DNA from 4 places in the Micromonospora sp. NPDC048040 genome. Region 1 is predicted to be linked to each of the others. Evidence: riboswitches for the same ligand, from Rfam matches in the RefSeq annotation. Region 1 holds a riboswitch; each other region holds the start of a gene.
What was found. Region 1 has a riboswitch for cyclic di-AMP ahead of ACZ6O2_RS04715 (coiled-coil domain-containing protein). Riboswitches for the same ligand answer to the same signal wherever they lie in the genome.

Region 1 (7,591 bases):
CGGGTGGAGCTGCGCGCCAGCGACCCGCGCGCCGCCGGGTACGCGCTGCCCGACTGGGAGGCGCCCGGATCGGCCGACTGGCCGCTGCCCGTACGCCTGGACGCGGCGCTGCTCGACGCGGTGCTGGCGCGGCGGGCGGGCGACGACCGGCGGGCCGGACGGGTGCTGGAGCGGGCCCTCGACCTGGCCGGCCCGGAGGGGTTCCGGCGGGTGTTCACCCGCGCCGAACCCGGGGTCCGGGACCTGCTCGCCGCCCACCTCGACGCGGGCACCGCCCACTGGCCGACCGTCAGCGACCTGGTCCGGGGCGTCGACACGCCGGCCGACCGGGCTTCGGCGGACCAGCGCGCGGCGGCGCTGGACGAGCCGCTGACCGAGCGGGAGCTGACCATCCTGCGCTATCTGCAGAGCATCCTGTCCAACGTGGAGATCGCCGCCGAGTTGTCCCTGTCGGTCAACACGGTCAAGACCCACGTGCGCAACATCTACCGCAAGCTCGATGCCACCCGCCGCCGCGAAGCCGTTCGCCGCGCCCGCGACCTCCACCTGATCTGACCGCGGTGGGTGGGTCAGGGGGTGGCGGCGGCGTCGACTGCGGCCAGGAGGTCCGCGAGGTCGTAGCCGGCGTCGTGGCGGACCCCGTTGACGAACAGGGTCGGGCTGGCCTCGACGCCGCTGCGGATGCCGCCGACGAAGTCCCGCCGTACCCGGTCGCCGTGCGCCTGCCGCTCCACCTCCGCGTTGACCTCGTCGGCGGGCAGGCCGAGCTGCGCGACGCCGAGCGAGAGGTGCACCGGGTCGAGCTGGTCCTGGTGCTCGTAGAGCCAGTCGTGCATCGCCCAGAACCGTCCCCGCCGCCCGGCCGCCTCGCTGGCCTCGGCGGCGTGCTCGGCGTACGGGTGCATGTTGGTGATCGGGAAGTGCCGGTAGGCCAGCCGTACCGTCTCGGCCCGCTGCCGCAGCACCTCCCGCAGGTTCTGGTACGCGGCCCCGCAGAACCGGCACTGGAAGTCGCCGTACTCGACGATCGTCACCGGCGCGTCCATCGGTCCGCGGACGTGGTCGTGCTCGGTCACCGGGGTCCGCAGGCGGGCGGTGACCTGCAGTGGCGTGGTCATCCGGTCGTCACCCGCCGATCCGTGCCGAGGCGATCCGGCGCGAGCGGCCGGCCGTCGTCCGCCCGCCGGAGGCGTGCGGCGCCGGGCCGGGTGGCCGGCGTGCGGGATCCGGGCGTGGCGCGCCCGGCTCGGGTCGACCCCTTCGGATCAGTCATGTCTCCCAGGCTGGCCCGGAGCGGGGTGAGGGCGGCTCACCCCGCCCGGGTGGTTCCACCCGCGTGCCCGTCGGGCCACGTCCGCCGGCCCTCGCCGCCGGGGTCGGAGGCCGACCGGGGCACGGCGGCTCAGGCCAGCACGGGGGCGACCGCGATGTGGTTCTGCACCTCGCGGATGCCCGGGGCACACCAGGCGGTGCGTTCCACCTCCGCCCGCTCCGGCATCGAGTGGACCAGCCCGCCGAGCACCACCGTGTCGCCGTGCACCCGGACGGTGATCCGTTCCGCCTCGGTGGCCCGGTTGCGGGCCAGCGCGTCGACGATCCGGGCGGCCAGGGCGTGCCCGTCCGGCCGGGTTTCGGGGCGGACGGTGATGCCGTTGCTGACCCCGCGTACGCCGGTCAGCCGGGCCACCGCCCGTTCGGCGGCGCGGCGCTGGTACTCCCAGTCCACCTCGCCGTGCAGCGTCACCCAGCCCTGCGCGACCGTCACGTCGAGCTGTTCCAGCGGGACGAAGGCGTCCCACTCCAGCGCGTGCCCCGCCGCCGCGGCGATGTCCGGGTCGGCGCGTTCGGCGCCGGTGCCGATGCGTACCGCCAGGTCGTTGGCGACCGCCCGGACGCGGGCGACCCGGTGCGCCGCCCGTTCGGCGGCCCACTTCTTGGCGTAGCTGTCGACCCGACCGGTCAGCGTGACCACGCCCTCGGAGACGGTCACGCCGATCTCGTGCGGTCGCACCCGGGGTTCCCAGGTCAGCTCGTCGAGGACGGCGGACTGGATGTCCTGGTCGGTACGGGTGATCGTCTCGATGGCCATCTGTCACTCCTCACGGGATAGCTGCCTGTGCACACGGGCCTGCCGGGACCGATCCTGGCGCGGGCGGGGGTGAGCGGCCCTCACCCGACCCGGGTGGCTGTGCCCTGCGGGAGGTACGGCGCGGGCCCCGGCCGACCCTCAGGGTCGACCGGGGCCCGTGGTGTGCCCGTGGGCCGGGGTGAGTCAGCCGTCGAGGCCGACGGGGGAGTTGGGACGGTCCACGTCGACGAACTCGATGTCGTCCGCCGCCCGGTCGTCCCGGCTGCCGGCGGCCCGCGCGGCGGTGCCGGCCGCCCAGCCGATCGCCGCGCCGACCAGCGCGGCGCCGATCAGCAGCGTCCAGGGCAGCGCGGGGCGGCGGCCGGCGAGCGCGTCGAAGGCCAGGGTGGCCCGGCGGCGCGCCTCGTCCGCTGCGGAGCCCACCAGGTCGCCGGCCTCGTCGGCGAGGCCGGAACCGCCGCGGCGGGCCGACCGGGCGGTGTCGCGGACGCTGTCACCCGCGGAGCTGACCGCCGAGACCAGGTTCTGCCACGCCTGGTCCGCGATCCGCTCGGGCTTGCTGCGGCGATCCAGCAGATTGGTACCGAACATGGTGGTTACCTCCTCGGGCCGAAGCCGGCGGCCACTTCGGACTTCGACGTCTCACCGGCGCGTCATGGTTCGCTCGTTCCGCCTGTGCCCAACCGGGCGCCTCGGCAAACCCGCGGGGACGCGGGGCGAGCCCGGTCACCGGGCGGTGGCCCTCGCCGTGGTCAGCGGAGCGTGACCACCGCGGTCACGCCGCGCGCGAAGTCGTCGTCATCGTCGTCGTCATCGTCGCCGCCGCCGAAGCCGCAGGCCAGCACGAGGGCCAGCAACGCGCCGACACCGGCCAGCGCGGCGAGTCTCCTGATCATCGATCGTCCTTCCGTCGTGGCGCCCGCTCTCCGGGCCGATCCTAGGTAGGACGGGCAACCCGGGGGCGGAAGCGGGGGCCGGCCACGCCAGGAAGTTCGGGTGCCGGGCGGTGCCGGCGGGAGACGGCTACCCTGGGGCGGCGACGCGTCAGCGGCAGCTGATCGTTGGGTAAACAAGAAGTAGAAAGTCCGGATAAGGGCGACTTGGTGCGCCCTCATCCGCGAATTGCTCATCCCGAGGGGTGGCGACCGAGGCCGTCGGAGGAATACTCTCGGTCGCGGCCCGCGTACTGATGAGGCGCCCGTCGGACGGGCGAGTGGAGGTGCTCGCGTGAGCCTGTCGATCGTGAAGTCGGTTATGCCCGGTGGTGTCATCGAGATCGCCCCCCGGGGCGAGATCGACGTCGACACCGCATACGAGGTGCGTGAGGCGATCGCCGAGGTCCTGGCCAAGGGGCACCCCAGCCGGATCGAGCTCAACATGAGGCTCGTCACCTTCATCGACTCCGTCGGTATCAGCGCGATGGTCGCCGGCTTCCAGACCGCCGAGGTGAGCGGCGTCAAGCTCGTCGTCACCGAGCCGAGCCGGTTCGTGCACCGGCAGCTCTGGGTGACCGGCCTGCTCGGCCTCTTCGGCGCCCCCGAGCCCTACTACGCCGGCGCGCCCGCCCCCGAGGTCCTCCCCGGCGCCTGACCCGCCGGCAGGGGTCCCGCCGGTGACCCGTTGGCGTCAGTCGTCGCCGAGGCCCGACCGGTCGATGTCGGACGACTCGGTGACCACGCGGATCGCCGTCACGGAGGCGTAGCCGTCGGCCAGCAGGGCCAGGCCGCTGCCCGGCTGCACCTGTCAACGACCGACGGTAGCCGGCGGGCGGGTCGACGGCCGGCATCCGCGCGCGGAGCGGCACACCGTTGCCAGCGCGCCGCCGGTGCGCGACGATCGGGCGACGGCGACGGTGGGGAGACGGCGTGCTCAGACGGGATTCCTTCAGCTACACCGTCCAGGCGCGCTGCTCGCTCGCCGACGCCGCGGGGTTGCTCGCGGACCAGGCCCGGCAGCAGGACCTGCACCCGCTGATCGCCCGGGTCCGCCGGGTGTCGCCCCGTCGCGGCGCGCGGGCCAGCTACCTCATCACCGACCGGCTGGCCGTCGGGCCGCTGCGCCTGCCGGTCACCTACCGGGCCGACGTCCTGGTCGACGGGCCGGACGAGATCGTCACCGTGGCCCGGCAGTGGCCGGCCACCACGGTGCGCAACCGGACCCGACTGCGGGCCGAGCCGGACGGCGTGGTCCGGATCGACGTCGAGATCACCCTTGCCGCGCCGGTCCCGCTCTTCGGCTACGCCTTCCGCCAGGCGCGCGCCGCCCACCTCGGGCTGGCGGCCCGGCTCGGCGTTGCCCTCGGCGGGCACCCGCCGGAGTCACCGCCCGGCTGAGCCGGGCACCGACACGGCGAAATCCCCGGCCGTCGGCCGGGGAGGTGGCGGTGGGAGCGGTCGGCCCCGGTGACCCGCCCGCGGGTCACCGGGGCCGAACGTCAGTAGACCGACAGGTGCACGTGGTTGGTGTGGTCGCTGGACGGGTCGCCGTTGGCCCCGCTGTACGACTTCCAGCCGCTGCTGGGCAGCCAGATCTGCCTGTACCAGATCACGTAGAGCACGGCGAGCCGGTCGGCGTTCTTGACGAAGTACGCCGCCAGGTTGTTGCCGTACGTCCTGTCGCCGCCGGTGGCGTCGCCGCCGAACCCGCTCTTCTGTGCCGCGAAGTCGCAGGCCCGGCCCTTGGGGTGCTCGCCGGAGCCGCCGGGGCGGTAGCAGGAGACGTAGCGGGTGAAGCCGGCCGCCTTGGCCTGGTTCAGCGCGTGCAGGGTGCGCGGGGTGATGCAGCCGTTGGCGGGGGTGGGGTCGTTGACGCTGCACGACTCGGACGGCCAGGACCCGTCGGAGTTGCGTGGCGCCGGCTTCGCCGTCGCGGTGGAGCTGCCGCCCGGCCCGCCGCCACTTGCCTGCGACCGGTTGGCGACCGTCAGCGCCCGCTCCGCCTGCTCCTTGCGCTTGGCCATCACCGTGACCTGCTTGCGCTGCTCCCGGATCTCGCCGTCCAGGGCGAGCTTGGTGCGGGTGGCCTGGTCTCGGGTCTCCTGGAGCTCGCGGAGCGCCCGGTCCTCGTTGGCGGCCACCGCGTCGAGAGCGGCGGCCCGGTCCATGAAGCCGTCCGGCGAGCTGCTGTTGAGCAGGGCGGAAACCACCCCCAGCCGGCCGGTCCGGTAGGCCACTCCGGCGATCTCGCCGACCTTGCTGTTCCGCTCGGTCAGCTCGCTCTCGGTCGTCTTGAGCTGCGCGGCGAGCTGCTGCTGCCGCTTGACCGACGTGTCCAGCGCCCGCTTGGCGTCCAGGTAGCCCTTGCTGGCGGCTTCGAGCTGGGCCCGCAGGGCGGGCGTGCCGCCCTCCTGGTCCTGGCCGGGGGCTGCGGCGAGCAGGCCGGCCCGGGAGGCGGCCGCCGCGGGGGCGGTGGTGACCGGGGTGACCGCGGCGCCGAGGGCGAGCGTCGCGGCGATCAGGGCCGCCAACCGGGCGGCGCGTCGTCGTACAGGTGCCATCACTGGCATACACGTGTCCTTCCGTCAGCCGCCGACCGGGTTAGCTGACGGGTTTGGGACGGAAGATCCCTACCGCTGACGCGGATGCACCCCACGAACATGGTTCCCCGGTTCGCCCCGCCGGGCGATTAGGCGGCGGCCACCGCCGGCACCGGTGGGTGCCGCCTGGCGGAGGCCGGAGCCGAGCCTACCGGTGCCGGTGTGACTGGTGCAGCGCAGGTGACTGAGGGTGCCTGCCCGCTTACCGTCAAATCCGACATAAGTCAACAATACTCTCCCAGATTTAAGGCTGTGCTCATTACCACTCAACCGACCCGCAGGCCCCGGGAGACGCCCCCGGCTCGATCTGCAACGTCGCGTGCTCGATCTGGAAGTCCTCGTGCAGGGCCGTCCGGGCTGCGGTGAGCACCGCGCCGACCTCCGCGCCCGGCTCCATCGTCAGGTGCGCCGAGGCCACCTCCATCCCGGAGGTCAGCGTCCAGACGTGCAGGTCGTGCACCTCGGCCACGCCGGGCACGGCGGCCAGCCGGTCGTGCACCCTGGTGACCTCGAGGTGCTCCGGCGCGGCCTGCACCAGGATGCGCAGCGCGGCGCGCCCGAGCCGCCAGGTGCGGGGCAGGATGAGCATCCCGATCGCCACCGCGACCAGCGGGTCCGCCCACCACCAGTCGGTGACGGCGATCAGCAGGGCCGCGCCGATCACGCCGAGTGAGCCCAGCAGGTCGCCCAGCACCTCCAGGTACGCGCCCTGCATGTTGATGCTCTCCTTCGCCCCGGACCGCAGCAGGGCGAAGGCGGCCACGTTGGCGAGCAGGCCGAGCACGGCGACCGCGAGCATCGGGCCGGCGAGCACCTCCGGCGGGTCGCCGAACCGGCGTACGGCCTCGACGACCACGTAGACCGCGACGCCGGAGAGCAGCACGGCGTTGGCCAGGGCGGCCAGCACCTCCAGCCGGTAGAGGCCGAAGGTGCGCTGCGGGTCCGCGCCGGCGCGCCGGGTCGCGGTGATCGCCGCGAGCGCCATGCCGATGCCGAGCACGTCGGTGAACATGTGCCCGGCGTCGCTCAGCAGAGCCAGCGAGCCGGTGCGGAAGGCGGCCACCGCCTCCACCGCCATCAGGGCGCCGAGCAGCGCGAACGCCGCCCAGAGGCGGCCCCGGTGGCGGTGCGCGGCATTCGCGACCGACCCGTGGTGGTGGTCATGACCTGCACCCACGCGCCCACCTTCCGTCACCCGTCAGGACCCGGTTCAATCTATGCTCACATCGCAATATGTGCAAGTGATTGCCCGGCGGCGGTCGGCGACTCAGCCGGTCGGGACGACTCAGCCGGTCGGGTCGACGGTGGTCAGCCGCTGGGTGGCCCGCGACAGCGCGACGTAGAGCGTCCGTACGCCCGAACCCGGGTCGGCCCGGATCTCGCCCGGGGCGACCAGGACCACGCCGTCGTACTCCATGCCCTTGGCCTCCAGGCTGGTCACCACCTGCAGGCGCGGCGCGCCCAGCCCGCCCAGCCACCCGGCCACCTCGTCCCGGCGGGGCACCGGGGTGATCACGCCCACGGTGCCCTCCACCTCGGCCAGCAACGCCGTGGCCGCCGTCACCACGGCGGTCTCCAGCTCCGCCGGCAGCACCGCCAGCTCGACCGGGTCGACGCCGGTGGAGCGCACCGCCCTGGGCAGCGGGAGGTCCGGGTGCAGCCGGCGGATCTCGGCCGCCGCCACCGCGAAGATCTCCGCCGAGTTGCGGTAGTTCGTGGTCAGGGTGAAGTGGTGCCGCTTGCGCCGGCCCAGCGCCTGGTCCCGGGCGCGGGCCAGCTCCTCCGGGTCGCCGGTCCACGCCGTCTGCGCCGGGTCGCCCACCACCGTCCACGAGGCCAGCCGTCCGCGCCGGCCGATCATGCGCCACTGCATCGGCGAGACGTCCTGCGACTCGTCGACCACGACGTGCGCGTACTCCCGGTAGTCCTCCGGGCGCTGCCGCGCCGCCTCGCGGGCCGCGCGCTGC
Region 2 (7,591 bases), on a different contig from region 1:
TGAACGGGTGGGTCATCCCCGGCTCCCCGGCGGTGCCGAGGAAGAGCGCCCAGACCGACCAGCCGAACGCGGCCAGGGTGCCGAGCGAGACCAGGGTGTCCATGGTCGCCGCGCCGTGCCGCAGGTTGACCCAGGCCGCCCGGTGGAACGGCAGGCCGCCGTAGACGACGACCGGGGCGGCCAGGGTCAGCGACAGCCACTGCCAGTAGGTGAACTGCCAGGCGGGCACCATCGCCAGCGCGATCACCGGCACGGTGAGCACGAGCGATACCCACAGCCGGGTACGCAGGCCGCGCAGCTCGTCCACGGGCTCGGCGGCCGGCTCCGCGCCGGCGGGTGCGGGCGGGGGCGGCAGGGCGGCGGTGTAGCCGGTCTTCTCCACCGTCGCGATCAGGTCGTCCGGGCTGACGTCGTCGGTGTACCGGACGCTGGCCTTCTCGGTGGCGTAGTTGACCGTGGCGGTCACGCCGTCCATCCGGTTCAGCTTCTTCTCGATCCGGGAGGCGCAGGAGGCGCAGGTCATCCCGCCGATCGCCAGCTCGATCTGGTTGGGTGCCATCTGCAGCGGCTTGGTGGTGGTCATCACGGTCCCGTCAGTTGTGCCCGTGACCGGGGGCGCCGTGGCCGGCGTCGGCGGTCGGGGAGCTCGTGGCGGCGGGCGTGCGCGCCGCCGGGGTGCCCGTCGCGGCCGGCGAGGCCGACCCCGTCGGGGTGCCGGCGACGACGGTGAACTCGGCGGTGCGCACCACGCCGCCGTGCTTGAAGTCCAGGTAGAGCCGGTAGGCGCCGGCCGACGGCACCTCGGCGAAGAACCTCACCTCGGGGCCGGGCTTCGTCCGCCCGTCGCCCGGCTCGCCGTCGGGGTGCACGTGCAGGTACGCCAGGTCGCCCTGACGCAGCGCCACCAGGTGGCCGTACGCGCCCAGGTAGGGCTCCAGGTCGGTGACCGGCGCGCCGTCGCGGTTGACGGTCAGGGTCAGCTCGGCGGTGCGGCCGGGCTGCGGGGCACCGGTGAGGGTGACGGTGTAGCCGTCGACCGTCGTGCTGGCCGCCGGGGCGGGCAGCGGCTGCTCGGTCAGCGCCCCGGGAACGGTCACGTCGACGCCGAGGGTCAGCGCCTCGCCCCCGGTGGGGGTGAAGTCCGCGAACGCCCGCCAGACGCCGGGCCCGCCCAGCGGCGAGTCGACCCGCCAGGTGCCGTCCGCCGTCATCTCCGGGTGCACGTGCCGGAAGCCGGACAGGTCGCGGCGGGCCACGATCAGGTGCATGCGCTTGTCGTGCGCCACGTCGTACGCGGTGACCGGCCGGCCGTCCGGGCCGGTGACCTGGAAGGCGAACTGCCCGGCCGGGGCGTCGACCGGTCGGAGGGTGTAGCCGCGGTCGGAGACGAGCAGTCCACCGGGCAGGTGGGCCGCCGCGCCGCCCTCGTCGCCCCCGTGGCCGGCCCCGCCGGTGTCCCCGTGGCCGTCCGCGGCGTCGTGGCCGGTCCCGGCGGCCGGGGCCACGGGGCCGGCCACCTGGCCGACCCCGTACGCCGCGCCGAAGACCGCCGCGAGACCGAGGACGAAACCGCTCAGTTTCGTCGCCGTGTTCATGGTGTACCTCGGTTTCCCCGTGCCCGCCGTCAGGCGCCGACGAGGTCGTAGCCGGCCTCGTCGACGGCGGCGCGCACGGTGTCGGTGTCCAGTGGGCTTTCGCTGGTGACGGTGACCCGCCCGGTGGCGAGGTCGACCTGGACGTCGCTGACGCCCGGGATGGCGCCGACCTCGGCGCAGACCGAGCTGACGCAGTGCCCGCAGGTCATGCCCTGCACCTGGTACGTCGTGGTGACCATCGAACTCTCCTCTCGACGCCTCCAGCATATACCCCCCAGGGGTAATGAGGAGGCGGACGGATGCCTGCCCTGCGTACCGATACCCGGTGGGGGTATCGGACACGGAGGACAGTACCATACCCCCGAGGGGTACGCTATCCTGGATCGCATGACCACACCGACGCCCGCCCCGACCAGGGGCTACACCGCCAGCAAGGACCAGTTGCTCGCGCGGCTGCGCCGCGTCGAGGGGCAGGTCCGCGGCATCGAGAAGATGGTCGACGACGACCGCTACTGCATCGACGTGCTCACGCAGATCTCCGCGATCCAGGCCGCCCTGGACAAGGTCGCCCTCGGCCTGCTCGACGGGCACGCCCGGCACTGCATGCACGAAGGGGCGGCCGAGGGCCGGGCCGACGAGATGGCCACCGAGATGATGGCCGCCGTCGGCCGCCTCATGAAGCGCGGCTGACCCGGCCGGCGGTGCCCCGGCGCTCGCCCGGTACGAGCGCCGGGGCGGCCCGGGTCAGAGCCGGTCGAGGATCTTCTCCATCGTGTCGATCTCGGCCTGCTGGGTGGTGACGATCTGCTGGGCCAGGGCCTTGGCCTCCGCGTTCACACCCCGGGCCAGCTCGTCCCGGGCCATGGTGACGGCACCCTCGTGGTGCGCGATCATCATGGTCAGGAACTGCCGGTCGAACTCCCGCCCGGAGGCCGCCGCCAACTTCTCCATGTCGGCGTCGGACATCATGCCGGGCATGCCGTGGTCCATGTGCGGCGTCTCGGCGCCGGGCGACGGCACCGGCCGCCCCCAGGCCGACAACCAGCCGCTCATGGTGGCGATCTCGGGCGCCTGGGCGGCCTTGATCTCCCCGGCGAGCCGCTTGACCTCCGGGTCCGCCGCCCGCGTGGCGGCCAGCTCCGCCATCTCCACCGCCTGCCGGTGGTGCGGAATCATCATCTGGGCGAACATCGCGTCGGCGTCGCCGAAGGCGGCCGCGCCGGACGCGGTGGCCGCCGGCCCGCTGGTGGCGGGCGTGCCGTGCCCCGCGCCCGGGGACGAGTGCCCGTCGCCGCCGCAGGCGGTCAGGACTAGGGCGGCGGTGACGGTCGCGCCGGCCAGGGCGGCACGGCGCGCAATGGTACGAGTAGTCACGTCTGGGCCTTTCGGTGTCAAAACGTACGCAGCAGGACGGGGACGCGGACCGGCTGACCGGGCCGCGCCGGGGCGTCCTATCTGCGCAGCACCGAGACCGTGGCGAGCCGCAGGCCGACCGGCCGGGACGGCGGGGCACGGGGCGACCGGGCCGGCCCGCCCGACCCCTGGCCCGCCAGGCCGGCGGCCTGCACGCCGGCCAGCAGCAGCACGGCGAGCAGCAGCGGAACGGCGAGCGCGCCCAGCACCGCCAGGCACACGCCCCACCAGGGCAGCTCGCCGCCCGCCCCGCCGGACGGGAGGAACCGCTCGTGCGGGCAGTCGCCCGGGCAGCCCACGACGCCGGACAGCGCCGCCGGGACGACGTACGCGATGGCGGGGTCCTGACCGAGCGGCGCGGCGGTGTCGTGGCGGGGCAGCGCGGCGGTGACCTGACTGAGCGGCGCAAAGGTGTCGTGACGGGGCAGCGCCTGCGCCGCGCCGCCGTGCGCACCGGCTGCGGCAACGGCGTGCGCGGAAACCTCGGCGGGATGGCCCACGGCGTGCGAGCCGTGGCCGAGGGTGTGCATCGCGGCCAGGCCGAACAGCGTGCCGACGAGCAGCAGCAGCCGGACCCATCGCCCCGCCGTCACTGTCGCCGCCGCCCGCACACCGACCACGGTAGCCCCCGGGGCCGGCGCGTCTGGGGGCGACCGGCGCACCCGGCGGCGAATCCACCCCGGACGAGACCGCCGTGTCGGCCACGACGGGACCGTCGACCCGCGGTGACCGGGCGGCGACCAGCGGTCGCCGGACGGGACGGCCCGCGGCCGACACCAGCCCTCACGACCTGCGGCCGGATGTCGGGATGGCTACCATTCGGCCGGTGGCCTCCGCACTCCGCGCCGCCCGCACCGCTGCCCCGACCGGGCGGCGGTATCGAGCGACCGCGACCGGCCGGGCCGGGCCGTCGCGGTGCGTGACCGGCCCGCCACCACAGGGCGATCCACGGCGGCGGCCACCCGGGCACGCCGAACCGACCGGCCCGCCGGCACGTACCCCGCCCTGGATTCGTTGGGAGACACTCGATGGGCGCCGACCACACCCGTCCCGCACCGTCCGCCCCGCCGGGGGTGCGACGGATCCTCGTCGCGACGGTGGTGCCCCTCTTCGTCGCCACCCTGATCGCGGCCCTGCTGCTCTGGCCGTGGGACGCCCCGGACGCCGCGCCCGGCACCGATCCGCCCCGCCACCACGGCACGGTGACCCGGGTGGTGACGGAGCCGTGCCCGCCCACCCCGGAGGCGCCGGAGGGCGCCCCGGGCGCCGCGGAGGGCCCCTGCGGCACCGTGACCGTACGCGTCGACGACGGCCCCGACGCCGGCCAGCAGGTGGAGACGCCCGTACCGGCAGGGCCGGGGGCGCCGACGGTCGCGGTCGGCGACGAGATCATTCTGGTCCAGCTCACCGATCCCGCCGACCCCTCGGCGAGCGCCTACAACATCGCCGAGCACCAGCGCGGCGAGCCGCTGCTCTGGTTGGTGGTGCTCTTCGCCGCCGCGATCGTCGCGTTCGGGCGGTGGCGGGGGCTCGCGGCGCTGGCCGGCCTGGCGGCGAGCTTCGCCATCCTGCTGACCTTCGTGCTGCCCGGCATCAGCGCCGGCAGCCCACCGCTGCTGGTCGCGGTCGTCGGCGCGGCACTGATCATGTTCGTGGTGCTCTACCTGACGCACGGGGTGACCGCGCAGACCTCGGTCGCCGTGCTCGGCACGCTGGGCAGCCTGGTGCTGACGGGCGTGCTCGGCACGATCGCCACCGCGGCGACCCACCTGACCGGGTTCGGCACCGAGGACGCCACCACGCTGTCGATGTTCCAGGCCGACGTCGACCTGCACGGCCTGCTGCTCGCCGGGATCATCATCGGCTCGCTCGGCGTGCTCGACGACGTCACCGTGACGCAGGCCGCGACGGTCACCGAGCTGGCGCACGCCAACCCGGGGCTGTCCCGGATGCAGCTGTACCGGGCGGCCACCCGGGTCGGCCGCGCGCACATCGCCTCGACGGTGAACACCATCGTGCTGGCGTACGCCGGGGCCTCGCTGCCGGTGCTGCTCCTGCTGACCGCCGACTCCCGGGCGGTGAGCCAGATCCTGACCAGCGAGTTCCTGGCCCAGGAGATCGTCCGCAGCGCGGTCGCCACCCTGGGCCTGATCGCCGCCGTGCCGCTGACCACCGGGCTCGCGGCCGTGGTGACCACGGCCGGCCGGCGCGGCGGTGAGTCAGCCGACCGCGGCGCACCGCCGACCCCGCCTGCTCCCCGACCGGCGGCCGACCGGTCCGAGGCGCTGGAGGCCCTCAGCGGGCCGCGCGCCGGAAACACCCCCTCCGCCGCCCCCGCCGGGTGGCCCGACCGCGACGGGAGCACGGACACCGCATGGTGAAACTCCTCAGCGTGACCGATCAGGACGTCCCGCCTGATAAACGCGTCACTGCTCACCCTCCGCCGTTACGAAATAACGCATTTAGTCGGCTTAGGGACGTAGATCCCCGGCAGGGCTCTCGGGTAACCTCGCTGCCGGTCACCGCCGAAGGCGCGCAGCGGCGCCTGCGGTGCCGCCGCCCAATCGCCGCCAGGCGAGCCGGGGACCCAGGTACGTGGGGTGAATCCGCGACAGCGGTAGGGGCCACTTCCGCCCCGAACCCGTCAGCTAACCCGGTCGGCGGTCGACGGAAGGGAAAAATGTGACGGCACCCCTACGCCGCTGGTTGACACCTGTGGTGGCCGTGATCGCCGCCCTGGCCGTCTTCGCCGGGCCCCTCCCGGCGGCGGCCGCACCCACCCCACCGCCCCAGCCCTCCGGCCACGGGGACGACGAGCCCAAGCTGCTCAACGACCTGATCGAGACGCGGAACCGCAACTACGTCCAGGCCAAGGCGAAGCTCGCGAAGTCGAAGAAGCGCCAACTGGAACTGGCCCTGGAGGTCGACCGGGCGCAGGCCGACCTGGCAGCGCTGGCCCCACAGGTGAGCCAGATCGCCGCCCAGTCCTACCGGACCGGGCGGATCGGCGCGGTGTCGATGCTGCTGGACACCGCCAGCCCCGACTCGTTCGTCAAGCGCGCCGCCGCCCTCGACGAGCTGAACCTGGTCAACTCCAAGAAACTCGCCGAGGTGAACGCGGTCAAGAACCGCGCCGAGCAGGCCAAGCTGGCGCTCGACGCCGAGGTTCGCGAGCAGACGAAGCTGACCAACGAGATGGCCCGCGGCAAGCGCGAGGCGGAGAAGGCGCTCGCACTGGTCGGCGGCAGGGGGCTGACCAGCGGCAAGGTGGTCGCCACCTCGCCGGTGGCCCGGATGGCACCGGGTCGTACTGCCGACGGCGACTGGAAGCCCCTGTCCTGCACCGAGGACGACCCCACCACCTCCGGCTGCATCACCGCGCGCACGCTGCACATGTACAAGGAGGTCAAGCGGGCCGGCTTCAACCGCTTCGTCGGCTGTTACCGCTCCGGCGGGCCGTACGAGCATCCGAAGGGCCGGGCCTGCGACTGGTCGCTGCAGAGGAGTGGCTTCTCCCCCTGGCACAACGACGACACCTACATGTACGGCAACAACCTGACCGCGTTCCTGGTCCGTAACGCCGACCGGCTCGGCATCTACTACGTGATCTGGAACCGGCAGATCTGGTTCCCGGCGACCGGCTGGAAGTCCTACAGCGGCCCGTCGAACCATACGGACCACGTGCACGTGTCGCTGCTCTGACGGCAGCCAACGACAGGGCCGCCCCGCAGTCGCGGGGCGGCCCTGTCGGCGTCTGTCGCCGTGTCGGCGTCCGTGACCCTGCTTGCGTCCACGGCCTGTGGTCGCCCGTGGCCCTGCCGACGCCTGTGGCCCTCGTCGCCGGGCGTCGTCGGGCGTCCGGGCCGGGCCGCCGGGCGAGCGCGGGAACCGGTCAGGCGAGGGCGGCGCTGGCGGCCGGCTGTGCCCCGTCGACCGCGCCCGGCCCGGTGGGCGCGGCGGCGACCCCCCGCGGCTCGCCGGTCGGCACGGCGGTGACCGCCCGCGCCTCGCCGGCGGCCAGCCGGTACGACATGCCCACGACGGCGCAGCGCCCGGCGGCAACCTCGGCGGCGAGTACGGCCGACCTGTCCAGCATCGCCTCGACGGTCTGCGCGATGTGGATGTCGACGATCCGGTCGATGTCGTCCACGCCCTCGGCGGCGGCGCGGCGCAGGCTGGGCACCACGGCGTCCACCACGGCGCGCAGGTGCCCGGCCGGGGGCGCGCCGGTGGCGTCCGCCGCACGGGCCGCCTGGACGGCCCCGCAGGAGTCGTGCCCGAGGACCACCACCAGCGGCGTGCGCAGGACCGTCACGGCGTACTCGACGCTGCCCAGCACCTCGGGGCCGACCGTGTGCCCGGCGGTGCGCACCACGAAGAGGTCGCCGAGGCCGCGGTCGAAGATGATCTCCGCGGCGAGCCGGGAGTCGGAGCAGCCGACGATCACCGCGAACGGGTGCTGCCCGTCCGCGACCGCGGCACGATGCCCGGCGTCCTGGTTGGGGTGGCGTGGAGTGCCGGTGACGAACCGGTGGTTGCCGGCCTGCAACTCGGCGAACGCCTGCTCCGGGTCGCCGGGAGTG
Region 3 (7,591 bases), on a different contig from region 1:
GACGAACATCCGCACCTTGTCCTCGGTGAACAGCGGGTGCGAGGTGTGGATCGGGATCGCGCTGGACTTGCCCCGGTCGTCGGGGGCGTCGCCGTAGAGCAGGGTGCCGAGCGTCTTGAGGTCCTGCGGCAGGTAGCGCAGGTTCGGGTACCGCTCGTGGTGCCGGGCGATGATCTTCGCCATCGACTTCACGTACGGCGAGACGGTGAGCGCGAGCCGGTCGTCGGGCGCCAGCGCCGCCTTCCGCTTCTCCACCCGCAGGCTGTCGCCGTGCAGGAACATCGACGGGCAGCCGATCACGTCGACGGCGGAGAAGCCCAGCGTGCGCAGGTAGCCCTCGGTGATCTCACCCCGTACGCCGATGCTGTGCGAGCGGTCGAGCACGGCCCGGACGAAGCGGGTGACGGCGTCGTCGATCGGGCGCAGGTACTCCCGGTCGCCCTTGACGTCGGTCTGCACGCCCACCCCGAGCACCACCACCGGGATCTTCAGCCGCTCGACGAGCTTCGTCATGAGTTCGATGCGGTGGGCGTAGCTGCGCCGGAAGGCGTTGGCGAGCGGGATGACGTAGACGTCGTACCGCTCGTTGATCATGTCGGCGTCGCGCGGGTTGACCTTGAACTCGGTCGGGGTGATCTCGGTGGTGCTGGTCTGCAGCAGCTTGTGCGCGGCGTGGCTGAAGACGAGGTTGCCGTTGTTCTCGCCGATCCAGTTCCCCTCGAAGGCCTCCTCGGGGGAGTAGACGTCGAACGGGCCCTTTTTCGCCCGCATCAGGATCCGCTGGTGCATCCGTCCCCGCCTCTCGTCACCTCCGGGTCACGGAATATTAGGCCACCGGCCGGCCCCGGCACAGACGCGCGTCACTCCGCCACGCGGAGGGACGGAACCGTCACGCGGTGGACGGGGACGCCGGGGGACATCCGGGGCGGCGGGTAGGGTGCCCGGCGGCGGCGCCGACCGGAGGCCGCCGCGGGCCGTCCTGCGCCGCCCGCCGACGGCCGAGGAGGAGACGTACGTGCTGGTGACCCTGCGGACCGCCGGGCCACCGGCATGACGGGGGCCGCGACCGTCGCGCCGGAGGCCCGGCCCGCGCCCCCGGCCGGTCGGCTGCCCTCGCTGACCGGGCTGCGCTGGGTGGCGGCCCTGCTCGTCTTCGGCTTCCACGCCGGCACGATGGGGATCATCGCCGAGCCGGACCACCGGGCAGTGGTGAACTGGGTCTTCACCCTGGGCCTCTCCGGCGTGCAGTTCTTCTTCATCCTCAGCGGTTTCGTGCTGGTGTGGTCGGCCCGGCCGACGGACTCCCGCCGGGCGTTCTGGCGTCGCCGGATCGCCAAGATCTGGCCCAGCCACGTGGCGCTGTGGGCGCTCGCCCTGCTGGTCGCGGCCTGGTTCGCCGACCCGGTGGACCGCGTCGTCGCGGTGGAGAACCTCTTCCTGCTCCAGGCGTGGGACCCCCGGCCGGGCGCGTTCTACAGCATCAACACGGTCAGTTGGTCGCTGTCCTGCGAGTTCTTCTTCTACCTCTGCCTGCCGCTGGCGCTGCCGCTGCTCCGCCGGGCCCGGCCGTGGGCACTGTGGACCGTGGTCGTCGCGGTGCCGCTGCTGATCCTGGCGCTCTGGCCGGCCCAGGCCCTGGTGCCCGAGGAGAGCCGTTGGTGGTTCACCCAGATATTCCCGCCCGTCCGGTCCCTGGAGTTCTGGATGGGCGTGGCCGCCGCCGAGCTGATGCGGCGCGGCCGGTGGCGGGGGCCGGGCCTGCCGGTGGCGAGCCTGGTCTTCGTGGCCACCTGGGTGGTCGCCGCGCAGTGGGTACGCGCCGAGCTGTGGGCGGCGTTGCTCTCGGTGGCGTACATCCTGGTCATCACCGCGGCGGCGGACGCGGACGTGCGCGGGCGGCGGTCGCCGTGGCGGTCCCGGCCGATGGTCTGGCTCGGCGAGGTCTCCTTCGCCTTCTACCTGGTGCACGTGCTGGTGATGGTGACCGTGCTCCGGCTCACCGGCGACTGGGGCGTCGGGTACCGCGGCTGGTGGGGGCTGGCCGCGGTGCTCGGTTTCCTGCTGGTCAACCTGGCCCTCGCCGGAGCGTTGCACCGCTTCGTCGAGACGCCGATGATGCGGCTGCTCGGCCCGCGCCGCCCGGCCCGGCCGACGCCGCCGGTCGAGGGTGTGGCCGACGCGCGGCAGCGACCGCCGGCCGTGCCGGGGGCGCGGGGGCGCGTCGTGCCGCGCCCCCGGCACGCCGAGCCGGAGGCGGACCACCGACCGGCGTACGTCGAGTCCCCTGCGACCGCCGGCCGGCCGCGCCCCCGGGCGTAAAACGACCGCGTCCATCGGCCCAGGTCGACCACCTGGGCGGCCGGACCACCCGTCCACCCTGGTCCGTGCGGTCCGGGGTGGACGGCCGGACGCGCCGAGCACCGGGCCGGAGGGCCGCCGAGACCGCCGCACCCGGGACACGCCCGGCGGCGATGCGGACCGGCGGCATCGGCGGTAGCGTGGTCGCGTGCTTGCCGTCGCGCTCACCTGTCCCCTGTGGTGGGTGGCGCGGTGGGCCGCGCGGCTGCTGACCGGCCTCGCCGTCGCGGTCGCGTTCGCCGTCGGCGCCGGGGCCCTTCCCGCCGTCTCGGCCCAGGCCGGAGTGCCGTCGACCGACACCTGGGCGCCCCCGGCTCACACCTGGGCGCCCCCGGCCCCGGCGCTCCCCGTCACGCTGGCACCCGCCGACCCGCCCGTGGTCGTCGCCGACCACCGCGTCGTCGCCGACGGTGTCGCCGCCGACCGGGCCGCCGCTGACCGGGCCGCCACCGGCCCCGGCCACCCCGCCGCTCCGGCCGACCCGGGCGCAGCCGCCGGGGCCGTCACCGTCGGCCCGGTCCCCGCGCCGGCCGGGCACACCCCGGGGACAGTCGGCCCCCGGGGCCCGCCGCACGTGTGATCCGCACCGCCCCGCGGGGCACGCGCCCCGCGACCGCACCCGCCGCAACGGCGTAGGAAGGGCACCTTCCGCTGTCGCAGGCGTTGGCAAAGGCGCCCGTCCTCCGCCCTCCACCACCCGCACCCGTCCCGGCGGCGGGACGTGGCACCGCCGCGCCCCGCCATCCGGGCGCCGGGTGCGCCCCGCTGCCGCACTCGCTCCCCGTGAGGTGCCGACCATGGAGACCGTCGTCTACCAGTTCCTGATCGAGGTGCCGCGGGCCGTCGCCATCTGGTCCGCCCTGCTCCTGCTGGCCCTGACCGTGCTCGCCGTGCTGGTCGCCCGCCCCGAGCGGGTCCGTCCCGACGGCGAGCCGGTCGCCCCGCCCGCGGTCGACCCCGAGGCGGAGGCGGCCGACCTGCGCCGCTACGCCGAGGAGGTGGCCGTCGCGGCGGGCCGGGCCGCCCGCACCGCCCGGCGGCGGCGGGCCGACTGGCTCGCCGCGCAGGAGGAGGCCGACCGGGCCTGGCGGGCGTACGACGAGGCGGAGACCGCCGCCCGCCGCTTTACCGGGGCCGCCGCCCTGCCCGCCCCGCGCACCCCGCGCACCCCCGCCGAGTACGCCGCCCGCGAGCGCTGGCTGCACCAGGCGGCGGTGGCGGCCCACTGGCGCGGCGACCTCTCCACCCGCCAACTTCGCGAGGTGTTCGGCCGCCGGGCCGGCTGGGATCCCCGCCGACACCCGGTCGAGCAGGAGATCGCGCTGGCCCGGGCGGTACGCGCCGCGAGGCGGGCCGACCACCGGGCCGCCGCCGAGCGGGAACGGTTGGCGTGGCGGGACGCCGACCTGGCCGCCGAGGCGGCGCGGGCGCTGGCCGGGGAGGCGTACGCGGCGGCGGTCCAGCTCCGGCCGGGCCGGCTCCCGGCGGCCCGGCCGGTGTCCGCCGGGCGTCGGCCCGCGCTCGCCGCGCGCTGGCGGCCCGCGCGGGTGGGCTGAACCGCCGGGGCAATTTCGTGACGCCGGTCATAGCGGTGCCGAACCGGTCATCCGGCGCGGCCCGGCCGATTCCCGCCGACGATTCCGCGCCGATGTCCGTCGCTCGTCCGGTTGTCGACGCAAGGTGCGTCGGGAAACGGTCGTCCCATTGAGTCGCGTCAGTGCCGAACTGACCGCAAAAAAAGTCCCTCGATCAAGGTTTAAGCAGGTGGAAGCGGGTTGGCAGGGCGCGGGCCGACCAGTAGTGTCGGCCCGTCCGGTGCGGTACCCGATCGCAAGAGGCGACGCCGCGCCGACCCGCCTAATCGTGAACAGGCGAGCCGGGGACCCAGTGCAACATCGGGGTGAATCCGCGGGCCACGGCCCACGGTAGGGCGTTCTTCCCGCCCGAATCCGTCAGCTAACCCGGTCGGCGGCGTCGGAAGGAGTTCCATCCCCGTGCAGCACCCACCCGCCCCCCGGTCGTTCCGGCGCCTCCACGGCGCCGCGGTGCCCGCGCTCGCCCGACCGCACGCCGCGAGCTGACCCACCGGTCACCGCCCGTCGCCCGGCATCCCGGGCGCATCCCCTGAGTGGTCCACCACCGCCGGACGCCGTCCGCGCGGTCGGTCCCCCCTGCGCGGACCGGCGGCCGCTCACCCCCCGAGCCCGTGGAGGAAACCGTGAAGCACCACCTCAAGCGACAGCTCCGTCGCCTCACGTCCGAGCGTCCGTACCAGGTGGCCGCCGCGTCGGCCGCGGCGCTCGTGCTCGCGTCGGGCACCGGCGCGCTGCTGGCCGGCACCGACGAGGCACCCGCCGCCGCACAGGCCCCGGTGGCCGTGAGCGAGCTGCGGGACGGCACCGTCGCCTCGCGCGGCGACGCCCGCGTCGCGGCGGCCCCGTCGACCGGCGCCCCGGCCGCGTCCAGCGCCGCTCCGTCGGCCAGCGCCACCAGCGCCGCCCCGAACCCGGACCTGACCCGCAAGCCGGAGCCGCCGAAGCCGCCGAAGGCGAAGTCCCTGGACTACGACTACCAGGCCCAGACCACCTTCTACAACTGCGGTCCGGCCGCCGTCCGGCACGCCCTCAGCGCCGCCGGCATCGCGCGCAGCCAGGACGCCCTCGGTGCCCAGCTGGGCACCGACGAGATGGGCACCGACTCGGCCGAGGACACCACCCGGGTGCTGAACGCGACGGTGAAGGGTGACCCGTACCGGACCCGGATGATCCCGGGCGGTGCCGCGACCCCGGCGCAGATGGACCAGCTCCAGGCCGACGTCGTCGCCGCCATCACGGACGGGCGGGGCGTCGTGGTGAACGTCGCCGGCAGCGCCACGGACACCGACGGCGGCTGGCACTCGTTCCCCGGCGGCCACTACATCGCCGTCGTGGGCTACCAGGACGAGGGCCGGCTGGTGAAGATCGCCGACTCGGCGAACCCGGCGACCGCGTCGTACTGGATGTCCACCATCGCCCTGGCGAACTGGGCCGCCACCCGCGGCTACTCCGCCTGAGAAAGACACCCGTCGGGCGTCGGCTCCCCACCCCGGGAGCCGGCGCCCGATGTCGTCTCCGGGTCACGGCCCTCGCCGGGGCGTACGGCGGGTGGCACACTGCGGCCTATGGTCGATGAATCGGGTGACCGGGACGGCCGGCGCGTCCTGCTGCTGCTGCACGGCATGGGCGCGACCGGGGACGTGTGGCTGCCCTGGGCGCCGCTGCTGGAGCGCCGGTGGGCGGGGCGATGGCTGGCGCCGGACCTCGCCGGCCACGGCTGGTCGCCGCCGCTGCCGGCGTACTCGTTCGCCGGGCTGGCCGACCGGATCGCCGCGGGGCTCGCGGCGGGGGACCGGCTCGTCGTGCTGGGGCACTCCCTCGGCGGCGTGGTCGGGCTGGCGCTGGCCGCCCGCCGCGCCGGGCTGCCGGTCGACGCCGTGGTCGGGCTCGGCATCAAGGCCGTCTGGTCCCCGGCCGAGCTGGCGAAGGCCGGGGAGCTGGCCGCCCGACCGGTGACCTGGTTCGCCAGCCGGGACGAGGCGGCCCGCCGGTACCTGCGGGTGGCCGGCCTGACCGGGCTCCTCGCGCCGGACCACCCCGTGGTCGAGGCCGGGCTGCGGCAGGTCGACGGCCGCTGGCGGCTGGCGATGGACCCCGCCGCGTTCGGGGTGGGGGAGCCGGACCTGCCGACCCTGCTGGCGGCGACGGACGTGCCGGTGCTGCTGGCCCGCGGCGAGCACGACCCGATGGTCACCGACGCCCAGCTCAAGGAGCTGGGCGTGCCGGTCGCCACCCTGCCCGGCCTGGGCCACAACGCCCACGTCGAGGCCCCCGAGGCCGTCCTGGAGCTGGTCGACCCGTACCGCTGACCCGCGAGGCGGCGGCCGGTCAGGCGGTGGCGGGGAGGGTCGCCCCGTCCGGCTCGACCGGCAGGCCGGTCCCGCCGACGGCGCGCGGCGTCGGCGGGTTCCAGTCCGCGTCGAGCTGCCGCCGCGCGGCGTCCAGGAACGCCTCGGCGTACGACTCGGCCGGGAAGTCGCCCAGGTAGCGGCTCCGGGTGGCCCAGCGGGCGGCGGCGAGCGGGTCGGTGTCGAGCAGCGCGGCCAGCACCTCGTCCACGTTGGACATGTCGCGGCGCAGCACGTAGCCCGAGCCGGCCAGCGGGAACCGCTCGGCGAACCGGTCGCCCTCGTCGCCCATGTCGGTGACGGCGTACGGCTTGCCGGAGTAGAGGTAGTCGGAGATCACCCCGGACACGTCGGAGACCAGCGCGTCCGAACGGTTCACGCACTCCGTCAGGGTCAGCTCGCGGGTGGCGGCGGCGCCGAAGACGTGCTGCCGGCCGGTACGGGCCCGGTCGGCGGCCAGCAGCTCGGTGAGCCGGCCCAGCTGCCGCGCCGAGGCCGGGTTCTGCGAGGTGTACGGGTGGGCCCGCAGGATCACCGTCGCGCCCCGGTCGAGCAGCCGGCGCAGCAGCGTCTCGGCCACCGGCAGCGAGCAGTAGTTGGCGTCCGCGTGGTGGCCCGTCCAGGTCGGCGTGTAGAGCACCGTGGGGTTCGGCAGGCCGCGCACCGGCTCCGGGCGGACCTCGATCGACTCGACCTGCGGCCGGCCGACCACCACGAACTTCTCCGCCGGGATGTCCACGCCCGCGCGGGCGTACCGGTCGACGGCGGCCTGACCGGCGACGAAGATCCGGTCGAAGATGGCCGAGACCGGGTTGGCGCTGGGGGCCTTGTCGCTGTCGCCGTGGTGCAGCTGGACGTGGGTGAGCTGGGTGAAGCGGATGCAGTGGCTGTTCTTCGCGCCGTGGTTGACGTAGAACGCCACCCGCAGGCTCGGCACCAGCGCCTCGTCCATCGCCTTCGTCGTCGGGCAGTAGACCACCGGCGCGGTGGTGGCCGCCGCGACGGTGGACAGGAACTCCGGCTCCCGCACCATGACCAGGAACGGCCGGCCGATCCGCTCCAGGTACGGCAGCCACATGGTGACCTGGTATTCCGAGCCGGGCGGGGCGGAGAAGTGGAGCAGGAACTCGGGCTGGTGCCGGCGCAGCGCGCGGGAGACCGCCGACCCGCCGGCCCCCGGCCGGAACCGCCGCCGGGCCAGGTCCAGCCCGACGGCCCCGGCGCCGGCGGCGACCAGCGCGACGGCGGCCAGCGCCACACCGGCCGGCAGGGTCGCCGCGGCGGCCGCCG
Region 4 (7,591 bases), on a different contig from region 1:
CACCCGGCGACGACCCGTCGAACGTGACGGCCCGGTAGTACTCGCCGGGGAGCACCGTGCCGACGGCGTACCGCTGGCCGGCCGAGAGGGTGTACTGGAGCGGGGAGATCGGCTGGTACGGCACGCCGGCCGGGTAGGCCGCCTGCTCCGGGTACGCCCGGCCGTAGACCGGGATGGTGGCCCGGCCGTCCTTCGGGGTCACCACGAAGCCCACGGACCACTTCGCGGTCGGCTTCGAGGCGGGGTTGTGGAACCACGCCTTCTGGCCGAGGTACCAGATCGCGGTCCAGTCCCCCTGCACCTCGGCCAGGGCGTACGTCTGCCCGGCGGAGGCCCGGGCGCCGTGGTCGGAGATGTACATGGTGTTCGGGGTGCCGTCGGGCCGCAGCGCGATGTCGTTGACCAGTGGCGCGTCGTGGCTCGGCGCGCTGTGCAGGATCACCGCGGACGAGCCGCGCAGCGGGCAGGGAGCCACCGGCGGGGGCGGGTTCGGCACGCCGGGCGGCTGCCGGTTGCAGCCGGTGAACTGCGGCTGGTTGGTGGCGAAGTCCGGGTCGATGGTGACCAGCCCCGTGTGCGGCGTGCCGGTCGACGTGAACGGCGCCTTGAGCAGGTCGAAGTAGTGCGACCAGTCCCAGTACGGGCCCGGGTCCCAGTGCATGCCGCGCACGGTCGAGGCGACGGTGCCGGGGACGTTGTCGTGACCGATGATGTGCTGCCGGTCCAGCGGGATGTTGTACCGCAGCGCCAGGTGGCGGACCAGCTTGGCGGAGGTGCGGTACATCGCCTCGGTGTACCAGGTGCCGTGCCCCGCGAAGCCCTCGTGCTCCAGGCCGATGGACTTGGCGTTCACGTACCAGTTGCCGGCGTGCCAGCCGACGTTCTTGGTCTTGATGTGCTGGGCGATGTGGCCGTCCACCGAGCGCAGGGTGTAGTGCCAGCCCACCCGCCTCGGGTCCTTGACCAGGTTGACGCTGGGCCCGAAGTAGCCCTCGGTGTCGTGGATGACGATGTACTCGATCTTCTGCTGGGCCGGCCGGTCGGCGAGGTCGTGGTTGCCGTAGTCACCCACGGTCGGGCCGTACTGCGCGTAGGGCGCCGGGATCCACTCGCAGGAGATCGTGTCGGGGCACTCCAGCCCGTCGGGCCGGGCAACCTTGCGCAGGCCCAGCCGGTCCAGCCAGGAGCGTTCCGGCTGCACCGCGCGGGCGGCGAGGGTGACCTGCTGCCCGTCGTCGGTCAGCCGGCTGTCGCCGGCGGCGATGGCGGCGTACACCTCGTTGGCGAAGGCCGCCGCGGCGTCGGCGCTGTCCGCGCCGGAGTAGCGGGCCACCGCGCCGTACCAGGCCGCCGGGTCCGTGTCGGCGCCGACCGGGGCGCCGATCTCCTTCTGGTACGCGGCCAGCAGCGCCGCGCCACCCCGGATGTTGGCCGTGACGTCCGTGCGCAGCGCCTCCTCGCTGGCTCCGGTCAGCCCGGCGGCGGCGTCGAGCGTCCGCAGCGAGGCTTCGGCGGGGGGCTGGGCGGCTGGCGGCTCGTGCGCCCCGGCCAGGGACGGGCGGGAGTCGTCGCCCCGCGGGTCCTCGGTGCCCTCGTCGTGGTGGGTGCCCCCGGGCAGTGCGGCGACGTACTCGGCGTCGGTGAGGTGCATCGGTCCGAAGCCGCCGCTGGTGCTCGGCGTTCCGGCGTTGGTGTCCCAGCGGGACTGCAGGTAGGAGACTCCGAGCAGGACGCTCTCCGGCACGCCGTACTCCGCGGCCGCGGCGGCGTACTGCTGCTGCCGGTCGGTCGTCGGCGCGGCGGCGGCGGTTCCGGCGGCGGTGAGCGGCGTCGCCGCCAGGGCGGCCGCCACGGCGGCGGCCAGCAGGACGCGTCTGCTCCTCGATGTCGCTGACAGGTGCATCAGACCCCCAGGTCGGACGGGCGAATGTGGGGCCACCTTCGCCCCGGGCGCCACCTCCGGTCAATACCTTTCCATGCGTCACTTACTGAAGAAGGAAAATTTCGTCGACCGGAGTTACGCGCTCCCACCGGTCCACACGAATACGGTGTGTCACGGCGCGATGGGTTGCGGATCGATAACGACCGTCTCTACTCTGGTCATTCGTCGGCCGGCGACAGTCCGCCCATCCGGGCGGTAACGGTCCGACACCGCCGAGTCGCTCCCGAGCGAGCCGGGGACCCAGGTACCCCGGGGTGAATCCGCAGCACCTGCGGTAGGGCGTCCCCTTCCCGCCCGAACCCGTCAGCTAACCCGGTAGGCGGTACGGGAAGAAGGAGTACGGAGCCCGGTGGCACACCATGCCCCGCGGCCACCGTCGGCACGGTCGGCACCTGCCGGCCCGACGACGGCTGCGCCGCGCCCACGCTGGTACCGCTGCACCACCGCCCTCGCCGCCCTGGCCGCGTTCGCCGTCGTCCTGACCGGCGGCGCCACGGCGGCCCACGCCGAACCGACGGTCGCCGAGATCGAGCGCCAGATCGACGAGGACTGGAACAAGCTCGAACCGATCATCGAACGGCACAACGCCACCCGCCAGGACCTGGCCGCCAAACGCCGGCAGGCCGACGCCCTCGCCAAGCAGATCAAGCCCTTGGAACAGCAGGTCGAGCAGGCGATGGAGGAGGTCAGCGCGCTGGCCGTCCGCGCCTACAAGGGCGAGAACGTCTCCGCCGTCAACGCCCTGCTGGGCAGCCGCTCGCCCGACCAGATGATCGGCCAGCTCGAACTGCTCGACCGGTTCGCCCAGCACCAGCAGCAGGACGTGCGGCAGGTCGCCGAGCTGCGCGACCGGCTGGCCGAGAAGAAGGCCCCGCTCGACGAGATGGTCGTCCAACTCGGCCGGACGGAGGCCCAGCTCGCCGCGAAGAAGAAGCAGATCAACGCCGAGATCGACCGGCTGCAGAAGCTGCGGCTGCGGATCTACGGCAGCGGCGGCGGCGGTTCGCTGCGCCCCGCCCCCTGCCCGGCCAGCTACCCGGGTGGCGGGGCCGGCACCGCGGTCAAGTTCGCCTGCGCCCAGATCGGCAAGCCCTACGTCTGGGGCGCCGAGGGCCCGAACGCGTACGACTGCTCGGGCCTGATGCTCGCCGCCTGGGCGAAGGCCGGGGTCTCGCTGCCGCACAACGCCGCGCAGCAGCGCCGGGTCACCGCGACCGTCAGCCGGGGCGAGCTGCGTCCGGGAGACCTGGTCTTCTACTACAGCGACCTGCACCACGTCGGCATGTACGTCGGCGGGGGCTGGGTGGTGCACGCCTCCCGAGCCGGGGTGCCGGTGAAGATGAAGAAGGTCGACGACGGCCCGATCCACAGTTACGGCCGCCCCGGCTGAGTGGGTGAGGAACGGGCCCTTCCTGGCACACCCGGTGGCGGAAGGGCCCGTTCTCACGGCGACTGTCGGGTCAGCGGGTCGGCCAGGTACGCCAGTGCTGCCAGGAGCGGCTCGGGGTCGGGCCGCGCTGCCCCTGGTAGCGCGAGCCGTAGACGGCCGAGCCGTACGGGTGCTCGGCCGGCGACGAGAGCCGGAAGATGCAGAGCTGACCGATTTTCATGCCCGGCCAGAGGGTGATGGGCAGGTTGGCCACGTTGGACAGCTCCAGCGTCACGTGGCCGGAGAAGCCCGGGTCGATGAAGCCCGCGGTGGAGTGGGTGAGCAGGCCGAGCCGTCCCAGGCTCGACTTGCCCTCCAGCCGCCCGGCGAGCTGGTCGCCGAGGGAGATCACCTCCAGCGTCGAGGCGAGCACGAACTCGCCCGGGTGCAGCACGAACGGCTCGCCCTCGGGCACCTCGACCATCGACGTCAGGTCGTCCTGCTGCATCGCCGGGTCGATGTGGGTGTAGAGATGGTTGTTGAAGACGCGGAAGAGCTTGTCCAGGCGTACGTCGATGCTGGACGGTTGCACCAGCGTGGGCTCGAACGGCTCCAGCGCGAGCGTGCCCGCCTTGATCTCGGAGACCAGGTCGCGGTCGGAGAGCAGCATCGCACCACCTTAGCGAGCGATGTGCGTGACCTGCGTGTCGGACTACCTGTTCGTACACGTGTTCGATAGAATGTCGGCATGGCTTCCTGGTCCGAATTCGCCGCCGACGAGCCCCGCCTCGCCGACGGGATCCGCTCCCTCATGCAGCAGTACGGGCCGGGCTTCGGCTACCTGGCCACCGTCCGCGCCGACGGCGGGCCCCGGGTCCATCCCGTCTCTCCGGTGATCACCGACGAGGGGCTCTTCTGCTTCGTGGTCGACTCGCCGAAGCGGCGCGATCTGGAACGCGACGGCCGCTACGCCCTGCACTCCTTCCCGCCGGAGGAGAGTGACGACGAGGCCTACGTCGCCGGCCACGCCCGGCCGGTCACCGACCCGGCCCGGGTCGCCCGGCTGGCCCGCAGCCACCGGGCCGCGCCGCAGGTCGACTGGCGGCTGTTCGAGTTCACCGTCGACGTGGCGATGCTCGCCCGTCGGGAGCCGGGCGTCGCAGGCGGCGCCGGCGAGGGGCACGGCCGGCCCGCCGTCCAGGTCTGGCTCGACCCCGGCGCGACCGCCGCCGGCACCGCCGCGGTGCCCGAGACGCGGTCGGGGAGCGGCGACAGCCTCGCCGCCCGCCCGGCCGCCTGAGACGCGGTGCGGCGCCCCGGGCCGTCCCCGTCCGGGGGGCCGCACCGCCCCCCACCCCGCCCCGAAGACGACGGTGCCGGCCCCGTCGAGCGGAGCCGGCACCGGTCGTGCGGGGGGAACTATGCCGCGCGGTACGCGTTCCAGGCGGTCAGCATGCGGCTGGCCTGCCCGGCGGTGAACTGGTACATGCAGGAGTCGTAGGTGTAGTCCATGAAGTTGGTGATCGGGTCGACGCCCGGGGCGGTGCAGGTGTCCCGGCCGGTCGGGCACTGGAACGCCGGGGATGCCTCGGGCGCGGTGTCGCTGACGCTGTCACCCGAGCCGGAGCAGCCGCCCTGGAAGGTGTGGTAGAGGTTCAGCCAGTGGCCGACCTCGTGGGTGCCGGTGTCGCCCTGGTTGTAGTTGGTGGCCGTGCCGCCCGGCAGCGACTCGCTCAGCACGACGACGCCGTCCATGCTGCTCAGCTTCCGGGTCGGGAAGGTCGCCCAGCCGAGCAGGTCGTTGCTCAGCTCGCCCAGGTAGACGTTGAGGGTGTTCTTGCCGCCCTCGCGCAGCGAGGTCTTCATCTGCCGCTCGGCCGAGGAGCCCTGCACGATCGGGTACCACGAGGGGTTCGTCACCCGGTTGATCTTCTGCAGCTGGAAGCTGAACGCGGTGGCCGCGCCGCCGGTCGCCCCGCTGTATGACTGGTTCAGCACGTTGATCTGCGAGGCGATCATCGAGTCCGGGATGTTGCCGCCGGCCCGGGTGCCGTCCCGCTGGATCACGTGCACCACGACGGGGACGGTGACGGTGGCCGTGACGGAGGCGCCGGCGCCGGTGCGGAACCGGGCGCGCTCGCGCAGGGCGGCGGCCAGGTCGGCCTCGCGCTCGCGGGTCTCCGCCAGGGTCAGCTCGTTCGGCTCGTGCTTGGCCGCGCCGCCCGCCTTGATGCGGGAGTCCGAGTGGACGTCGGCCGGCTCGACGCAGACCTCGCTCGGGGCGGCGGAGAAGGCCGACGCGGCCGGTACGACGCCCACGGCGGCGGTGCTGAGCAGCAGCGCGAGGGTCGTCGACGCGACGCCGGCCGTACGCCGGGTCAGCAGGTTGGGACGGAGTCCCATGGGCCCACCTCTTTCTGGCCGGCGCGACAGGGGGTATGTCACGCCGTGGCTGAGAACGTTGGGCAGACGTTACAACCGATCGACGAATTTGAGAACGGCCATGTATTGCAGGGATGAAACTTTTTCCTGGCCGGCGCCGGCTCGTGATCGACAATTGGCGATGAAACGGTGATTCTCGGTAGCGACTCGCGCCGCCCGGCGGCGCGTTGGCGTCGATCTTCGGGTACCGGTCCGCCGGTGGGTGCCGGCCACGGCACAGAACAGATCATGGCCGCCGTGGCGGGCCAGCTCCCGGGCGGTGGCCGCGAGCCATCCGGGGGCCCGCCGCGCGACACGGTGCGGCATCGGAGGGGGTGCCTGGGTGCACCGGCGTGACGTCTCAGGTACAGTGGTGCCGCCTGCGGGTGTAGTTCAATGGCAGAACATCAGCTTCCCAAGCTGACAGTGCGGGTTCGATTCCCGTCACCCGCTCCAGCTCGAAGGCCTTGGCCAGGACGTGAGTCCCGGTCGGGGCCTTCGATGTTCCAAGGTCAAGGATCATGCCGCGTGCCACTGGCCCCGGTCGGAGGGGGCGGCTTGCCTGCGAAGCTGACCCGGGACGAGGCGATCCACCTCGTTGACCGGATCATGCGGCTCGACTACGCAGACGACGCCGAGTTGAACGACTGGCTGGACCAGCTCGAACGCGACCTGGGCTATCCGGACATCTCGGATCTGATCTTCACGGTTACGCCGGAGTTGACGCCGGCCGAGGTTGTCGATCGAGCCAGCGCCTATCAGCCGGTCGCGATGCGGTCCACACCATGGACGGAGCCGTCGACCACCTGAGGAGCGTGGGTCGGTAACGCAGCGGTCAGCCTTGCAGGCGGAAGTCCAGCATGTAGAAGACCTTGTCGTAGCGGCGTTCGCCGACGGCGACGAAGCCGGGCAGGCGGCCGTATTCGGTGAAGCCCAGCGACCGGTAGAGGTGCAGGGCATTGGTGTTGTCGCCACGGGCGTCCAGGGTGAGGACCTCGATAGCCGCCTCCCGGGCGTCAGCGATCAAGGCAGCGGTCAGCGCCCGGCCGACACCACGACCATGGGCAGCAGGATCTACCGCGATCTTCTCCAGATCGGCGTGTGGCCGATGCGTCGGTCGGGCGTAGCGGAGCCAGTACCCCAACCCGACAAGCCGACGGTCGAGGTAAGCGACCCGCAGGGCTGCGTCCCCGGCCTGCACCGCAGAGACGACGTGGCCGAGAAGTTCCGCCACCTCATCCCGCGAGGGTGGTTCGACCCACCCCAGCGCGGCACCTCCACTGACCAGGTCCGCCAGGATCTGGTGGGCCGACTCCGCAAACCGGGCCTTCAGCTCCGGATCGGAGGTCAGCTCCATGGCATCAACGATTGCGGGCTCGGTGGTCACACCGCTCGTCATGGCCGGATTCATGACCGGCAGGCTAGCCAGCCCACGGCCCAGCTGAGACCCCACGCTCCAGCCAAGCCGTTACTGGCCCACGCTCCTAGCCTCACTTGTGCCGCAGGTCGTCACGTGCAGCTCTGGCTGCGCCGAGGTCCGTCAGATGCCCCACCGGAGGCTCTTTAGCTCAGGGTGCCGTAGGCGAGTACTCAACGACCGGGACACCATGGGCCCGCATGTTACGCAACACAGCAGCAGCCAGATCATCGTCGCAGATCAGTGCGGCCACCCCGGTCCGGCGGTTATAGGGCAAGCCGCCATCGCCGTTCCCATCGCTTGGCAGGAGCACCCAGTCCGGGTCGCTCCCGTCCCACAAGTCGGAATACGCGTCGAGGCTTCCGGCATTCACCGGCTCATAGTGCCAGGAGTGACTTCGGGCAGATGCAACCCGCAGTGCGGCTAGCCGGCCGACAGCGGC

Region 2: another riboswitch for cyclic di-AMP. It lies ahead of ACZ6O2_RS07675 (coiled-coil domain-containing protein); the one in region 1 lies ahead of ACZ6O2_RS04715 (coiled-coil domain-containing protein).
Region 3: another riboswitch for cyclic di-AMP. It lies ahead of ACZ6O2_RS15090 (C39 family peptidase); the one in region 1 lies ahead of ACZ6O2_RS04715 (coiled-coil domain-containing protein).
Region 4: another riboswitch for cyclic di-AMP. It lies ahead of ACZ6O2_RS09470 (C40 family peptidase); the one in region 1 lies ahead of ACZ6O2_RS04715 (coiled-coil domain-containing protein).

What each region holds. Positions count from the first base shown of each region.
Region 1 covers NZ_JBVJGT010000003.1:35,633-43,223, forward strand. Annotated here, with positions in the region: partial or broken gene ACZ6O2_RS04680 (helix-turn-helix transcriptional regulator) at 1-555, shown strand, start outside; gene ACZ6O2_RS04685 (DsbA family protein) at 570-1,118, opposite strand; gene ACZ6O2_RS04690 (BON domain-containing protein) at 1,403-2,089, opposite strand; gene ACZ6O2_RS04695 (hypothetical protein) at 2,273-2,680, opposite strand; gene ACZ6O2_RS04700 (hypothetical protein) at 2,842-2,985, opposite strand; gene ACZ6O2_RS04705 (STAS domain-containing protein) at 3,317-3,679, shown strand; gene ACZ6O2_RS04710 (SRPBCC family protein) at 3,955-4,422, shown strand; gene ACZ6O2_RS04715 (coiled-coil domain-containing protein) at 4,524-5,585, opposite strand; cyclic di-AMP (ydaO/yuaA leader) riboswitch at 5,599-5,730, opposite strand; gene ACZ6O2_RS04720 (cation diffusion facilitator family transporter) at 5,884-6,801, opposite strand; gene ACZ6O2_RS04725 (HelD family protein) at 6,910-7,591, opposite strand, start outside.
Region 2 covers NZ_JBVJGT010000004.1:225,334-232,924, reverse strand. Annotated here, with positions in the region: gene ACZ6O2_RS07710 (heavy metal translocating P-type ATPase) at 1-583, opposite strand, end outside; gene ACZ6O2_RS07705 (hypothetical protein) at 594-1,595, opposite strand; gene ACZ6O2_RS07700 (heavy-metal-associated domain-containing protein) at 1,625-1,834, opposite strand; gene ACZ6O2_RS07695 (metal-sensitive transcriptional regulator) at 1,983-2,285, shown strand; gene ACZ6O2_RS07690 (DUF305 domain-containing protein) at 2,340-2,969, opposite strand; gene ACZ6O2_RS07685 (hypothetical protein) at 3,047-3,619, opposite strand; gene ACZ6O2_RS07680 (YibE/F family protein) at 4,037-5,389, shown strand; cyclic di-AMP (ydaO/yuaA leader) riboswitch at 5,556-5,687, shown strand; gene ACZ6O2_RS07675 (coiled-coil domain-containing protein) at 5,691-6,710, shown strand; gene ACZ6O2_RS07670 (carbonic anhydrase) at 6,901-7,591, opposite strand, start outside.
Region 3 covers NZ_JBVJGT010000012.1:76,615-84,205, forward strand. Annotated here, with positions in the region: gene ACZ6O2_RS15070 (polysaccharide pyruvyl transferase family protein) at 1-789, opposite strand, end outside; gene ACZ6O2_RS15075 (acyltransferase family protein) at 1,051-2,319, shown strand; gene ACZ6O2_RS15080 (hypothetical protein) at 2,507-2,938, shown strand; gene ACZ6O2_RS15085 (hypothetical protein) at 3,156-3,914, shown strand; cyclic di-AMP (ydaO/yuaA leader) riboswitch at 4,203-4,344, shown strand; gene ACZ6O2_RS15090 (C39 family peptidase) at 4,565-5,410, shown strand; gene ACZ6O2_RS15095 (alpha/beta fold hydrolase) at 5,519-6,262, shown strand; gene ACZ6O2_RS15100 (CDP-glycerol glycerophosphotransferase family protein) at 6,282-7,591, opposite strand, start outside.
Region 4 covers NZ_JBVJGT010000006.1:50,146-57,736, forward strand. Annotated here, with positions in the region: gene ACZ6O2_RS09465 (N-acetylmuramoyl-L-alanine amidase) at 1-1,903, opposite strand, end outside; cyclic di-AMP (ydaO/yuaA leader) riboswitch at 2,143-2,279, shown strand; gene ACZ6O2_RS09470 (C40 family peptidase) at 2,292-3,332, shown strand; gene dcd (dCTP deaminase) at 3,403-3,981, opposite strand; gene ACZ6O2_RS09480 (pyridoxamine 5'-phosphate oxidase family protein) at 4,060-4,611, shown strand; gene ACZ6O2_RS09485 (zinc metalloprotease) at 4,731-5,714, opposite strand; tRNA gene ACZ6O2_RS09490 (tRNA-Gly) at 6,115-6,188, shown strand; gene ACZ6O2_RS09495 (e9imm peptide) at 6,261-6,542, shown strand; gene ACZ6O2_RS09500 (GNAT family N-acetyltransferase) at 6,568-7,143, opposite strand.